DNA from 2 places in the Janthinobacterium sp. BHSEK genome. Region 1 is predicted to be linked to the other one. Evidence: predicted binding sites of a transcription regulator. Region 1 holds the regulator's gene; the other holds the start of a gene.
The links. Region 1 encodes sigma-54, which starts transcription at its own class of promoters, with help from an activator protein. Its sites were predicted from a motif close to TGGCANGNAANCTGCTTT; they were not measured.
Positions count from the first base shown of each region.

Region 2: the regulator sigma-54 is predicted to act here: its motif matches at 1,916-1,933, upstream of pedF (cytochrome c-550 PedF).

Region 1 covers NZ_JBWBYV010000018.1:104,631-111,815, forward strand. The annotation lists gene AC0V2Y_RS08845 (PTS sugar transporter subunit IIA) at 1-205, shown strand, start outside; gene hprK (HPr(Ser) kinase/phosphatase) at 242-1,177, shown strand; gene rapZ (RNase adapter RapZ) at 1,344-2,207, shown strand; gene AC0V2Y_RS08860 (enoyl-CoA hydratase/isomerase family protein) at 2,208-3,293, opposite strand; gene hpf (ribosome hibernation-promoting factor, HPF/YfiA family) at 3,430-3,789, opposite strand; gene AC0V2Y_RS08870 (RNA polymerase factor sigma-54) at 3,859-5,337, opposite strand; gene lptB (LPS export ABC transporter ATP-binding protein) at 5,342-6,097, opposite strand; gene lptA (lipopolysaccharide transport periplasmic protein LptA) at 6,097-6,678, opposite strand; gene lptC (LPS export ABC transporter periplasmic protein LptC) at 6,704-7,185, opposite strand, start outside.
Region 2 covers NZ_JBWBYV010000094.1:4,522-11,706, forward strand. The annotation lists gene AC0V2Y_RS25750 (RtcB family protein) at 1-802, shown strand, start outside; gene rtcA (RNA 3'-terminal phosphate cyclase) at 819-1,838, shown strand; gene pedF (cytochrome c-550 PedF) at 1,971-2,456, shown strand; gene AC0V2Y_RS25765 (substrate-binding periplasmic protein) at 2,482-3,315, shown strand; gene AC0V2Y_RS25770 (TonB-dependent receptor family protein) at 3,475-5,613, opposite strand; gene AC0V2Y_RS25775 (beta-propeller fold lactonase family protein) at 5,818-6,774, shown strand; gene adh (aldehyde dehydrogenase) at 7,028-7,185, shown strand, end outside.

The DNA.
Region 1 (7,185 bases):
ATCGCCCGATGGCAAACCCGTCAATCTGCTGTTTTTCCTGCTGATTCCCGATCATGTCACCCAGCAACATCTGGAAATCCTGTCGGAAATCGCCGAAATGTTTTCCGATGACGCCTTCCGCACGGCATTGGCCACGGATCCGGAACCGAAATCCGTGCATTCGCGCATCGTCAATTGGCAACCCAGTCTCCAAGCGGCGGGTTAAACTTCAGGTATTCCTCCACTCCTGAAGAAGACTGCCATGTTGCAAACGCCGCTGACGATACAACGCCTGTACGACGATAATCGTGAAAGTCTGCAACTGGGCTGGTTCGCCGGCTTCCCCGGCGGCGAACGCCTGATCTCGGGCGACGTCTCGTCGGCCGCCGACCAGGTGGGCCACTTGAACCTGATCCATCCGGGCCGCATCCAGGTCTTTGGCCACCAGGAAATCAATTACTACCAGCGCCTGAAGGTCAACACGCGCACCCACGTGATCGGCGAACTGATCGCCGGCGGTCCGCCCGCGCTGATCATCGCGCAAGGGCTGGAAACGCCGCCCGACATCCTCGCCATCTGCGACGAGCAAAACATCCCCCTGTTCTCGACCCCGCTGCCGGCTGCGCAAGTGATCGACTTCCTGCGCGTCTACCTGTCGAAAAAGTTGGCACAACGCATCATCATGCATGGCGTGTTCATGGACGTGCTGGGTGTGGGCGTGCTGATCACGGGCGATTCGGGCCTGGGCAAGAGCGAGCTGGGGCTGGAGCTGATTTCGCGCAGCCACGGCCTGGTGGCCGACGACGCCGTCGAATTCTCGCGCATCGCGCCGAACATGATCGAAGGCCGCTGCCCGCCCCTGCTGCAAAACCTGCTGGAAGTGCGGGGCCTGGGTTTACTCGACATCAAGGCCATCTTTGGCGAAACGGCCGTGCGCCGCAAGATGCGCCTGAAACTGATCGTGCACCTGGTGCGCCGCAACGCGCTGGAGGAAGAAGTCGAGCGCCTGCCCTTCCTGTTCCCCACGGAAGACGTGCTGGGCTTGCCCGTGCGCAAGGTCGTCATCCCCGTCGCCGCCGGCCGCAACATCGCCGTGCTGCTGGAAGCGGCCGTGCGCAACACGATTCTGCAGCTGCGCGGCATCGATACCTTGCAGGAGTTCATGGAGCGGCAACGCCTCGCCATGAGTGGCGATTAACAACGTAGGTCGGATTAGCGGGGCCGCCGAGGTGGGGCAAGGCCCCGCGTAATCCGACGACAATGTTGGCGCGTGCAGCAAAGAAATACCACAGTCCAAATTGCAATAATTTGTAAAGATAATTGCCTCGGGAGCGCAGTGCCGTCCTTTATTGTATGATCGGGCTATGCATATCGTCCTTATCACCGGAATATCCGGCTCCGGTAAATCCGTCGCGCTCAATGTGCTGGAAGATACCGGCTACTATTGTGTCGACAACCTGCCACCGGCCTTGCTGCCGAGCCTGGTGCAAACCCTGCTTGACGAGGGCACGCCGCAGCTGGCCGTGGCCGTCGATGCGCGCAGCGCCGAGTCGCTCGTCAGCTTGCCGCACAATGTAGCCCTGTTGCGCGACCAGGGGCATGACGTCAAGGTCATGTTCCTGACAGCCACCACGCATTCGCTGGTGGCGCGCTTCTCGGAAACGCGGCGCAGCCATCCCCTGTCGCACGAATTGCGCCCGAACCAGAATCCGGCCAGCCGCCGCACCCTGATCGAGTGCATCTCGGAAGAACGCGAACGCCTGTCGGCCATCGAGCAGCTGGGCCATGTGATCGATACCTCGGAACTGAGCGCCAACAAGCTGCGTGCCTGGATCAAGGATATCGTCGCCTCCGAACGCGCGCCGCTGACCCTGTTCTTCGAATCGTTCGCCTTCAAGCTGGGCGTGCCGCTCGATGCCGATTTCGTCTTCGATGTGCGGGCCTTGCCCAATCCCTATTACGACCTGGCGCTGCGCCCGCTCGACGGCCGCGACGCGCCCGTGATCGCCTTCCTCGACGCGCAGCCGAGCGCGCTGGAATTGCTGGCCGACATCCGCGCCTTCATCGAGAAATGGCTGCCGTCGTTCAAGTCCGACAACCGCAGCTACCTGACGGTGGCTCTGGGTTGCACGGGCGGCCAGCACCGCTCCGTGTACATGGCGGAGCGGCTGGCGCAATACTTCGGCCCCAACGAGCGGGTCGTACTGCGCCACCGCGAGCGTTCTTAATCAGTCGAGGTGGCGCAGCGGATGCGCTTGCGCCGGCCACACGGGGGCGAAGAAGCGCGCCACCATGGCTGCATCGACCTCGCCCAGGCTGGCAGGCTGCCAGCGCGGCGCATTGTCCTTGTCGACCACCAGCGCGCGCACGCCTTCGAGCACTTCGCCATGCTCGAAATTGTGGCGCACCAGCGTGCGCTCCATGCGCAGGCAATCGGCCACGCCCAGATGGGCGCCCCGCTGCAGCAACTCCAGGGTCACGCACATCATCAAGGGCGAACGCAAGCGCATGGCCGCCAGGGCCTTCGCGGCGAACGCGCTGTCGTCCTGCGCCAGCGAGGTCATGATGGCCGCCACCGAACCCGCGCTGAAGTGGCGGTCCAGCGCCGCGCGCGCCGCGGCCAGGGGGGAAGCGCCCGCCTCGGCCTGGAAGGGCGCCGCCAGCGCCTTGATGGCGACCGGCAAGGCCTCGCCCGGCGTGGACTCGAACAGGGCCAGCAACGCCCCCATCTGCGCCTCGGGCAGATACACATCGGCCAGGCCCGTGTACAGGGCGTCGGCCGCGTTGATCGTCAAGCCCGTCAAGCCCAGGTACAGGCCCAGCCGGCCCGCCAGGCGGGAAAGAAAGTAACTGCCGCCCACGTCGGGGAACAGGCCGATATTGACTTCCGGCATGGCCATGCGCGTGCGGCCTGTGACGATGCGCAGGCGGTTGCCGGGCCCCGCTTGCGCCACGCCCATGCCGCCGCCCATCACCACGCCGTCCATCACGGCGATATACGGTTTCGGGTAGAAGTGAATCAGATGATTTAAAGCATATTCTTCTGTAAAGAAATCTTCCAGCTGGGCGCTGCCGCCTTGCGGCGTGGCCAGGCCCGCATCGTAAAAGAAACGGATGTCGCCGCCGGCGCACAGGGCTTTCTCGCTGCTGGAGCGGATCACCACGGCGTCCACCTGCGGGTCGTCGCGCCAGGCCAGCAAGGCCGCGCTCAGGGCCCGCACCATCTCCAGCGACAGGGAATTCAAGGCTTTCGGACGGTCGAGCACGATGTGCCCCGTGCGGTGGCGGATGGAGGTCTGGACGAAGTCGCTCATGGCAGGATGGAAAGAAGTGAAAGTGCCAACATTCTAGCCCCTGCGCGGGGAACATTGCGTTCGACAGGGACGGGCGCAAAAAAGGGCGCAATGTGCGCCCTTAGTTGATCACAACCGGTTGAAAGTCGCAGGCCGCTTAGGCGGCGGCGAATTCTTCTTCCGAGTTGTCTGGCAGATGCTTGATCGCCTCTTTACCGTGCCCTTGCACTTTGGTTTTGTATTTCATCACTTGCCTATCGAGCTTGTCGATCAGGGCATCGATCGCGGCATACAGGTCTTGCGCCAGGCTTTCCACATAGACGGTTTTGCCACTCAGACGCAGGTTGACTTCGGCCTTTTGACGTTTTTCTTTCTCTTTGAGGTTATCCACGGTCAGAATCACGGCGATATCGATGACTTGATCGAAATGACGTTTCACGCGCTCCAGCTTCGTTTGTACGTATTCACGGATGGCTGGTGTCACTTCGAGATGATGTCCGCTGATGGTGAGATTCATACACACTCCTAAAGATGATCGGGTTCGTGCGGTCCATCCTATCCGGCCCGCAGAGGAACCGAAAAAAACTTACAAACACTTACGCAGGCTCACTGGCGGAATTTTCAATGCTTCCCGGTATTTGGCAACAGTACGTCGCGCAATCACCATGCCTTGTTCCCCCAGCATGTCCGCAATCTTACTGTCGGATAAAGGATTTTTAGGGTCTTCTGCTCCTGTCAGTTGCACGATCAATGCCCGTATCGCCGTCGATGACGCTTCGCCCCCCGCTTCGGTGGCGACGTGGCTACCAAAGAAATATTTCAACTCGAACATGCCGTGCGGGGTCAGCATGTACTTTTGAGTTGTTACCCGCGAGATAGTACTCTCGTGTAAACCCAGTGTATCAGCTATTTCACGGAGCACAAGGGGGCGCATGGCAACGGCCCCATGCGAGAAAAAGTTCTTTTGCCTTTCTACTATCGCCTGCGCCACGCGCAGGATCGTGTCGAAGCGCTGGCGCATATTCTTGATCAGCCACTTGGCTTCCTGCAACTGTGCGCCCATGGCGCCCTCGCCCTTGCCCTGCTTGAGCAGGTTGGCGTACATGGCGTTGACGCGCAGGCGCGGCATGACGTCGTTGTTCAGGGTGACTTGCCAGCCATTGCGCGCGCGCTTGACGACGACGTCGGGCACCACATAGTCGGACACGTCCGAGGCGAACACGGCGCCCGGGTGCGGATTGCACTGGCGAATCACCGTCTGCGCCTCGCGCAAGTCTTCCTCGTCGCAATCGAGGGCTTTCTTCAGCTTGTTGAAATCGCGCTGGGCAAACCAGGCCAGGTGCTTTTCCACGATGACGAGGGCCATGCGCCGCGTCACCATGGCGACGTGCGGCAAGCGCTTGATCTGCAGCGCCAGGCATTCGGACGCATTGCGCGCGCCCACGCCCGGCGGATCGAAACTTTGCAGCAGCGACAAGGCCGTGCGCATCTCGTCGGCGTCGATTTCCAGCTCTTCCGGCAGGCGCGCCAGGATGTCGTCGAGCGACTCTTCCAGATAGCCATTGTCGTCGAGCGCGTCGATGATCAGCTCGACCAGCGCACGGTCGCGCAACTCGAGCACCGTCACGCGCATCTGCTCCATCAGGTGCTCGCGCAGGGTGCAGTGGTGGGCCTCCAATTGCGGACGGGAATCTTCGTCGTCGGGCGCCTTGCCCCGGCTCGCCTCGCTCCAGTCGCTGTCGCCGCCATCCGCGGCGGCCGCGCCGTCGCCCCCCTCGCCGTCAAACGTTTCCGCTTCGGCCGGCGCTGCGGGCGCCTCCTGGCCTGGCGGCTGGGGCGGCGCTTCGGCCGGCGCGGCCGTGGAACTCAAGGCCCCGTCGGACAGCAGGCGCAGCGAACGGTCGAGCGGATCGTCGAGGCGCTCGAGCAAGGGATTGTCCGTCAGCAGCTGCTCGAGTTCCTGGTGCAATTCCAGGGTAGACAATTGCAACAGGCGTATCGATTGCTGCAACTGCGGCGTCAGTGCCAGATGCTGCGAAGTGCGCAGCTGCAATGATTGTTTCATTGGCTCACATGCGGAAGTGTTCGCCCAGATAGACCCGGCGTACCGACTCGTTGGCGATGATGTCGTCGGGGCGTCCCGACGCCAGCACCGAGCCCTGGTTGATGATGTAGGCACGGTCGCAAATACCCAGCGTCTCGCGCACATTATGATCGGTGATCAGCACGCCGATATTGCGCTCCTTCAAGAAGCGCACGATGCGCTGGATCTCGATGACGGCGATCGGATCGACGCCGGCGAAGGGCTCGTCGAGCAGCACGAAACGGGGATCGGTGGCCAGCGCGCGGGCGATTTCCACGCGGCGGCGCTCGCCGCCCGACAGGGACAGGGCCTGGTTCTCGCGCAGCTTTTCAATCTGCAGGTCGGCCAGCAGTTTATCCAGGCGCTCCTCGATCTCGGCCTTCTTCAGGGGGCGGCCTTCGACGGTCTGGATTTCCAGCACGGCACGGATATTGTCTTCCACCGTCAGCTTGCGGAACACGGACGCTTCCTGCGGCAGGTACGACAGGCCCATCTGCGCGCGGCGGTGGATCGGCAGGCTGGAAATGTCCACGCCGCTGATATCGATGCTGCCGCCATCGGACGGCACCAGGCCGACGATCATGTAGAACGACGTGGTCTTGCCGGCGCCGTTCGGGCCCAGCAGCCCCACCACTTCGCCGCATTCGACTTGCAGCGAGACGTCATGCACGACTTGCCGCTTGCCATAGGTTTTTTGCAGCCCGCGAACGATCAGGGTACTGCCGCAACGAGTATTGTCCATTATTTCGTTCCTGGCGCAGGCGTGGCCGGCGCTTTCTCCGCCGCGGGCGCCTTGGTCTTCGGCTGGATCACCATGCGCACGCTGCCGCCATCGGGGGTGCTGGTGCCGCTGTTGGAATTTTCCATCGCAAACACTTCCTTGCGGCTGTCATACGAGATGAAGGCGCCATTGGCCACGTCGGTCACTTTCGTGCCCTCCAGGCGCGTCAGCTTGGCCCTGGAAAACAGTTTCACCACTTCCGTCTTGTTGTCGTATTCCACGCGCTCCGCTTCGCCTTCGACCCACAGGTCGCCCGCGCCATCGCGCTTCTGGCGGAAGGTGGCCAGCTTGCCGGGATCGGCCCAGAAGGTAATGAACTGGTAGCCTTGCGGGTCTTCCGTGATCAGGGCCCGGCCCGCCTTCATGGTCAGGGTGCCCTTGACCAGCACGACGTCGCCCGTCAGGGTACGGATCTGCTTGACGTCATCGACGTGGCCGCTACGCGCCGTGATGACGGCTTCCTTCTCGGAATCGGCCTTCTCGGCATGCGCCACGCCCATCATGGCCAGAGAAAATACGCTCAACAGCAAGATGTTCTTCATAGTATGGTTTCCTTGTTTCATTCTGTCATTTTGCCGCCGCGGCCGGGCGCGGTTTCGGCGGGAGTACCATGCGCAGCGCATTTTGCACTTCCACCACGCCGGTGGCGTTATTGGCCTTCATGCCGATGCCATTGAGGCGCGAAGTACCCGTCAGGATATCGACCGGCACGTCCGTTTCCATTCTTTCCTCGTCCGGAAACACCGTCAGCGCTTCCGTCCTCACGGTCAGGTTCTGCGCCTTCGGACTGGCCGCGCGATCGATCACGACCTTGCGGTGCAGTTGCAGCCGGGTATTATCCTGGTCGATATGCGCCAGTTCCGCATTCATGTTCAGCGGCGGCATGCCGGGCGTCAGCTTGCGCACGAAGGGCTGGTCGATATCGGACGAATCGTCGAGCGGATAATGCGTGAGCTTGGTGCCCGACACGATATAGCTGGGTTTACCCGTCAAATCCATGCGCACCAGGCTGAAATTGGTGATGAAATAGTCGGGCTCGTCCAGATGCT
Region 2 (7,185 bases), on a different contig from region 1:
GGATGAATTCGACGCCATCTGCCTGAAAACGCCCAAGCTGAAAAACACGAACAATTATCGTCACCTGGGAACTTTGGGTAGCGGTAATCACTTCGTCGAAGTGTGCCTCGATGAACAGGGCTCTGTATGGTTCATGCTGCATTCCGGTTCGCGCGGCGTGGGTAATGCCATCGGTACGCATTTCATCGAACTGGCCAAGCAGGATATGCGTACCCATTTTATTAACCTGCCCGACCAGGACCTGGCGTATCTGGCCGAAGGCACGCAGCATTACGACGATTACGTGGAAGCGGTGGGCTGGGCCCAGCGTTTCGCGCGCAACAACCGCGAAGTGATGATGCAAAACCTGATCACGGCCGTGCGCACCGTCATCCATAAACCGTTCCAGACGCACGTGGAAGCCGTCAACTGCCACCATAACTATGTGCAGAAGGAGCACCACTTCGGCAAGGACGTGCTGGTCACGCGCAAGGGCGCCGTCTCGGCCCGCGCCGGCGAACTGGGGATCATTCCTGGTTCCATGGGCGCGAAGAGTTTTATCGTGCGCGGCAAGGGTAATGCGGACAGTTTCCATAGCTGCAGCCACGGTGCGGGACGCACGATGAGCCGCACGGAAGCGAAGCGGCGCTTCAACCTGGCCGACCAGATCCGCGCCACGCAAGGCGTGGAATGCCGCAAGGATGAGAACGTGATCGATGAAATTCCGATGGCCTACAAGGATATCGATGCGGTGATGCTGGCGCAGCGCGAGCTGGTCGACGTCGTGCATATCCTGAAGCAGGTCGTTTGCGTCAAAGGTTAACAGAGAGAAAGTAGAGATGATAGAAATTGATGGAGCGCAAGGTGAAGGCGGCGGACAGATTTTGCGCTCGGCGCTGAGCCTGTCGATGATTACGGGACAGCCGTTCCGGCTGATTAACATTCGCGCGGGACGGGACAAGCCCGGCTTGCTGCGCCAGCATTTGCTGGCCGTGCAGGCGGCGGCCGCCATTTGCGGGGCGCGCACGACGCCGGTGGCGCTGCGCGCAGCCAGCCTGGAATTCGTGCCTGGCCCCATACGCGGCGGCGATTACCGCTTTGCCATCGGCAGTGCCGGCAGTTGCACCCTGGTACTGCAAACCCTGTTGCCAGCCCTGCTGCATGCGGATGGGCCGTCCACCGTGCGCATCAGCGGCGGCACGCACAATGCCATGGCACCGCCCGTGCATTTCCTGCAGCGCGCGTATGGCCGCATCCTGGCGCAGATGGGCGCCGATGTCGATATCGCCCTGCAACGCTATGGATTTCATCCCGCGGGCGGCGGCGAGGTGATGGCCACCGTGCAACCATGCCAGCGCTTGCGGCCCATTTCACTGCTGCAGCGCGGCGAGCGGAAGGCCGGGTATGCGGAAAGCGTGGTGGCGGGCGTGCATGTGAACGTGGCGCAGCGCGAGCTCGAACGTATCGCCGACGGCATGGGGTGGAGCGGCAAGCAGTTGCGCCTCGTCGGCTTGCCGGCGGAGCAGGGACCGGGCAACGTCCTGTTGCTGACATTGGAACATGAGCACGTCACGGAAGTATTTACGTCGTTCGGCGAAAAATCCTTGCTGGCCGAATCCGTGGCCAAGCGCCTGTTGAACGAGGTGCGCGCCTATCTCAAGACGGACGCGGCCGTGGGCGAGCACCTGGCCGACCAGCTCTTGCTGCCGATGGCGCTGGCCGGTGGAGGTACTTTCAGCTGCAACAAGGTGTCGCAGCATGCGCTGACGAATGCGGAAGTGATTGCCAGATTTTTACCCGTGCGTATTACTTTCGAGCAGCAGGAGCGGGCCAGCATCTGCACGGTGGCCGCCGCCTGACGTACGCGGTGACACAAATACCTGTTGCAGCTGTTCCAAATTGATACATGGGCAGCCAGATGTGGGGCACGCAAGCATGGCATGGCATTTGCTCTTCTTTGGATATTCACTAAAAAAACCAAGGAGACCAGCATGACCTATTCCATCCGCACCCTGCTCGGCGTGGCCGCCGCCGGCGCCGTTGCCCTCACTTCCCTGCTGACCTTGCCGCATGCCTATGCGCATGGCAATGTCACGCCGCAAGGCGTCGACACCACGGGCTTGCCCAAGGTGGGCGACAAGTGGCTCGAGCAAAACCCGTATCGGGGCAACAAGCTGGCCCTGACAGTGGGCACGTCGGCCTATAACCAGAATTGCGCGCGCTGCCACGGCATCGAAGCCATCTCGGGCGGTATCGCGCCGGACTTGCGCCAGCTGGACCGCGATTGCTTCAGTATCAAGAATGAGACAAAGAAACAGGCTTGCTATAAGGAAACGGACAATTACTATCTCACCACCATCCGCCACGGTAAAGTGCGCAATGGCGCCGTGTACATGCCGCCGTTCGAAGGCGTGTTCAACCAGGAAGCCATGTGGGCCATCAAGACCTATCTGGAAACCCGCCGCGAGTCCAATTAAGCCGAATTGATCACGAAGGAGTCCCATGCGTTCATTTCAACTCCGGGGCACGCGCGCAATGCTGTCGCTCGCCTGCCTGGCGCTGTGCGCCGCCGCGCCGGCGCGCGCCGACTGGCAGAAAGTGCAGCAGTCGGGCAGCCTGAAAGTGGCGGTGTACAACGAGTTCGCGCCGTTTTCCGACAAGGGCACGGGCATCGATATCGACATTGCCGAAGCGCTGGCGAAAAAGCTGGGCTTGAAACTGAGCTTGCTGCCATTTCCCGCCGGCGAAAACCTCAACGATGATTTGCGCAATATGGTGTGGAAGGGGCATTACCTCGGTTATGGCCCCGCCGACGTGATGCTGCACGTGCCGGTCGACAAGAAATTGATGGCGGATAACGACAAGGTCGAGATCTTCGCGCCGTACTACGTGGAAACCGTGCGCCTGGCGCGCAGCGCGCATGCCGTGCCGCAATTCGATGGCGTCGCCTCGCTGGCTGGCAAGCGTATCGGCGTGGAAAAGGTCTCGATCGCCGCCATGCTGATGCTGGGCGAGGACAATGGCAAGTATCGCGACGATGTGCGCATCTTCGATACGGCCGCCGAAGCCTTGCAGCAATTGCAAGCAGGCAAGCTCGACGCCGTGCTGGCGAATCGCTCGGAAATCGAGTCGGTGCTCAAAAGCGATCCCGCTTTCCCCTTGAGCGAAGTGGCGTTCGCCCGCTTGCCGCGTGCCGGCTGGGCCGTGGGCCTGGCCGTCAGCAAGCAACAGCTCGATGTAGCCAAGTTACTGCAGGCGGCCATGAACGAGATGGCGGCCAGCGGCGAATTGAAAGCCATCTTTGAGAAGTATGGCGTGAAGGAAGCGCGGCCGTAGCAGACTATGCTGAATGGTAAAAGCCCGCGCTTCGGAAGAGGCGCGGGCTTTTTCATGAGAACGCCTGAAAAATGTTCAGGGCAAGGCGCATTGCCGCAGGCAGTACGAATAGTACGACAAGGCAATGCAACGCCGCCATGGACTTTTTCTCAGGTGTTCTTAAAAGGAGTATTGGGCGCTCACACCCAACAACCAGTTACGGCCCGGCGCCGCTTCATAGTAGCGCTTGTTGCTGTCGCCGACGATGACGGAACCCACGTAGGTCTTGTCGAAAAGATTGTTCAGGCGGGCAAACTCTTTGAAGCGCCAATTCCCTACGTTTTGTTTGGCGTTGAAGCGCGCATTGAACACCGTGTAGCCGGGCGCCGGTTTTTCGCTGTTGCTGTCTTCCGCGTAGACCTGGTTGCTGGCCACGCTTTCCACTGCCGCGCCGAAACGGTCCAGCGTATCTTTCCAGGCCAGTTCCGCAAACAGGTTGGCGCTGGGGACGCCAGGCAAGCGGCTGCCTTCGCGTACGCTGCCAAACGCCTGGTCATACACGGCGTGCAGGCTGGTCAGCGCCACTTTTGTCGTGAAACCATATGGCAAGCTGGAGTCGAGCGACACTTCCATGCCCTGGCGCAAGGTCTTGCCCGCATTGCGGTAGCTGGTGCGCCCGCCGCTGGAACTGTCGACCACCAGTTCGTCGTCGGTCTTGATCTGGAACACGGCCGCGTTCACATGCGTGTTGTGATTGATCCTGGCCTTGATACCCGCTTCCAGGTTGGTGCTGGTGGCCGGTTTCAGCTGGTAATTGAAGCCGCCGCCCGTGCCCGAGTAAAACAGTTCGTTCAGGGTGGGTGCTTCGAAACCGCGCGCGGCGCTGGCATACACGTTGACGTTGGGCGTCAGTTTATACAGCAGGCCCAGCACCGGCGTCGTGTGGCTGAATTCCAGGCTGCCGCTGTCGTCGCCATTGCCGAGGAAATGGTCGTTGACCGACACTTTCATCTTGCTGTAGCGCAAACCTGCGCTCAGCATCCATGGCCCGCTCTGCCATTCCGCCTGGATATACGGATCGAGGCTGGAGACGACATCCTGCTCGTCGCGGCGCAGCTTGCCCTTCACGCCAAACGTGTTGCCGATGTAATTTTCATAACCGGTGCGGTCATCGCTGGAGCGGCCATAGTCGATGCCGATGGTGGTGCTCAGCTTGCCGCCGGCCAACTGGCTGACGTGCAGCCAATTGGTGTCGATGCCATAGAACTGGCGCTGGAAGTCGACCACGCCGCCCGAATGGCTGGCGGGCGCCTGGAAACCCTTGGTGAATGCCTGGTACTGGATCACGTCGCGGTTGCCGCCGTAGGCCGTCACGTGCAGGCGGTCATCGCCGAACGACTGTTCATAGGTGGCGCCGATTTGCTGGTGGTCGATGCTTTTGCGCGTGTTGTAGCGTTCGGCCAGGGTGCGCTTCGGGTTTTGCGTGTCCGTCGCATCGATTTCGCCGGCGCGCGGATCGCGCGCAAACGTGGCCCAGGTGGCGCCCAGCGGATCTTGCGTATTGCCTTGGTGCAGGCTGTTGGCGACGATGGTCAGTTTGCTGTCCGTAGTGGGCTTGACGGTGATCTTGCCGAACGCCTGTTCGCGCGTGGCGGCGCTGTGGTCGCGGAAGCCATCCGTGCGGAAACGCGAGCCGTCGAGCACGTAACCGATACCGCCTGCCTGGCCTTGCGCCGACAGGTCCACCTTGCTGGTGCCGTAGCTGCCGCCCGTCACGTTCAGTTCGACGGAGGGGGGATTTTGCCCATCCTTGGAAAACAGCTGGATCACGCCGCCAGAGTGGTTGCCGTAGATGGCGGAAAACGGCCCGCGCAGCACTTCGATGCGCTCGGCCGTATCGAGGTTGAAGGTGGCGGCCTGGCCTTGCCCGTCGGGCATGCTGGCGGGAATGCCATCGCTGATCAGCTTGACGCCGCGCACGCCGAAGGCCGAGCGGGCGCCGAAGCCGCGCGACGAGATCTGCAAGTCTTGCGCGTAGTTCTGGCGGTTTTGCACGACCAGGCCAGGCACGGCGGCCAGCGCTTCCGAGGCGTTGACGCGGATCTGGCCCTCCTGGATGCGGGCGCTGTCGACGACGTCGATCGAGGCCGGCACTTCCTGGCTGGGATGGGCGATGCGGCTGCCGCTGATGACCACCGTCTCCATGAGTTGCCCGGCGGCCAAGCCAGCAGGCTCGGCTGCAAAGACGTGGGGGGCGAGGGTGGCGCTGCCGGCGACAAACAGGCTGGCGATGGTGTTCAGGCGGAAACGATGCTGCATGCGGATTCTCCAATGTGAATAAAAGCCTGCTTGAGCGCGTGCGCGGCACAGGTCTGCCTAGTTGTATCAAGCAATATGCCTGCCATGTCTCCATTGGTGGGCGGAAATTATACGCGTGTCAGTGGCACGGCGTTTGCATGCAGCAATTATCAGATGCGCCGCTACCGCGCGCTTTTCCTGTGTTTTGCCATTGAAAAGGTGATTATGCCCAACTTCTTCCCGCGCTTGCGCCAGATGTGCTGGCTGCTGCCTGCGCTCTTCAGCACGGCCCTCCAGGCCGCTCCTTTTGCCTATGTCCCCAATGAAAAGTCGGGCACCGTGAGCGTGATCGACACGGCGACCGACCAGGTGGTGCGCCAGATCGCGGCGGGCAAGCGTCCGCGCGGCATCGCCGCCGATCCCACCGGACGGCAATTGTTTGTCACGGACGCCGCCAGCAGCGCCTTGCTGCTGATCGATAACGTGACCGGCGCGCCCGTGCGCACGGTGACGCTGGGCAAGTCGCCCGAAGGCGTCAGCGCCTCGCATGACGGTCATTACGTGGCCGTGGCCGTCGAGGAAAACAATAGCGTGGCCTTGCTCGATGGCCATACAGGTACCTTGCTCGTCGACATCAAGGTGCAGGGACGCAACCCGGAGCATGCCGTGTTCAGCCCCGATGGGCGCTGGCTGCTGGTCAGTGCGGAAGAGGCCGAGCAAGTCGATGTCATCGATGTGGCGCAACGCCGCCAGGTGGCGTCCATCGCCGTGGGCTTGCGTCCGCGCGGCATCGGTTTCAGTCCGGACTCGGGCCGCGCCTACGTGGCGTGCGAACTGGTCAATGCCGTATATGTGATCGACATGGCGGCGCGCCAGGCGATTGCCACCATTCCAGCAGGCAAGAATGCCAACGGCATCGTCGTCCATCCCGGCGGCAGGCAAGTGTATGTCTCGAACGGCACGGACGGCACGGTGATGGTGATCGATACGGCCAGCAAGCAGGTGACGGCCACCATTCCCGTTGGCAAGCGCCCGTGGAACATGGCCATCACGCCCGACGGGGCCAAGCTGTACGTGGCCAATGGCCGCTCGAACAGCATTTCCGTCATCGATACGGCCAGCGCGCGCAAGGTGGCCGATATCGCCGTCGGCGAATTGCCATGGGGCGTGGTGATTCGGTAGCGGTACAGGAACAGGTGTTCCAGTCTGGTACACCTGTTCCATTGTGCAGCGGCGATGGCGCGCTACGGCAGCAATTGAACCCGCCGATATCGCCACCAGGTCCTTGCAACAGAGGTAAAACCCGCTAAGTTGGGTAGGGGGATGGCGAGCTGGCACGGCATTTGCGGAAGACTGCGTGTACTCACCCCATCTGTACCAGGACGTTTGATTTTAATTAAGTAACTCCATTCTAATTAACCCGATAGAGGACGACATGAATCTCGCAGACATCAGCAAACTGGGCGTAGCCAATCCCTTCAAACAACGCTATGACAATTACATCGGCGGCAAATTCGTTGCACCAGTAAAAGGTGAATACTTTCCCAACATTACGCCGATCACCGGCTTGCCGTTTTGCGAAATCGCCCGTTC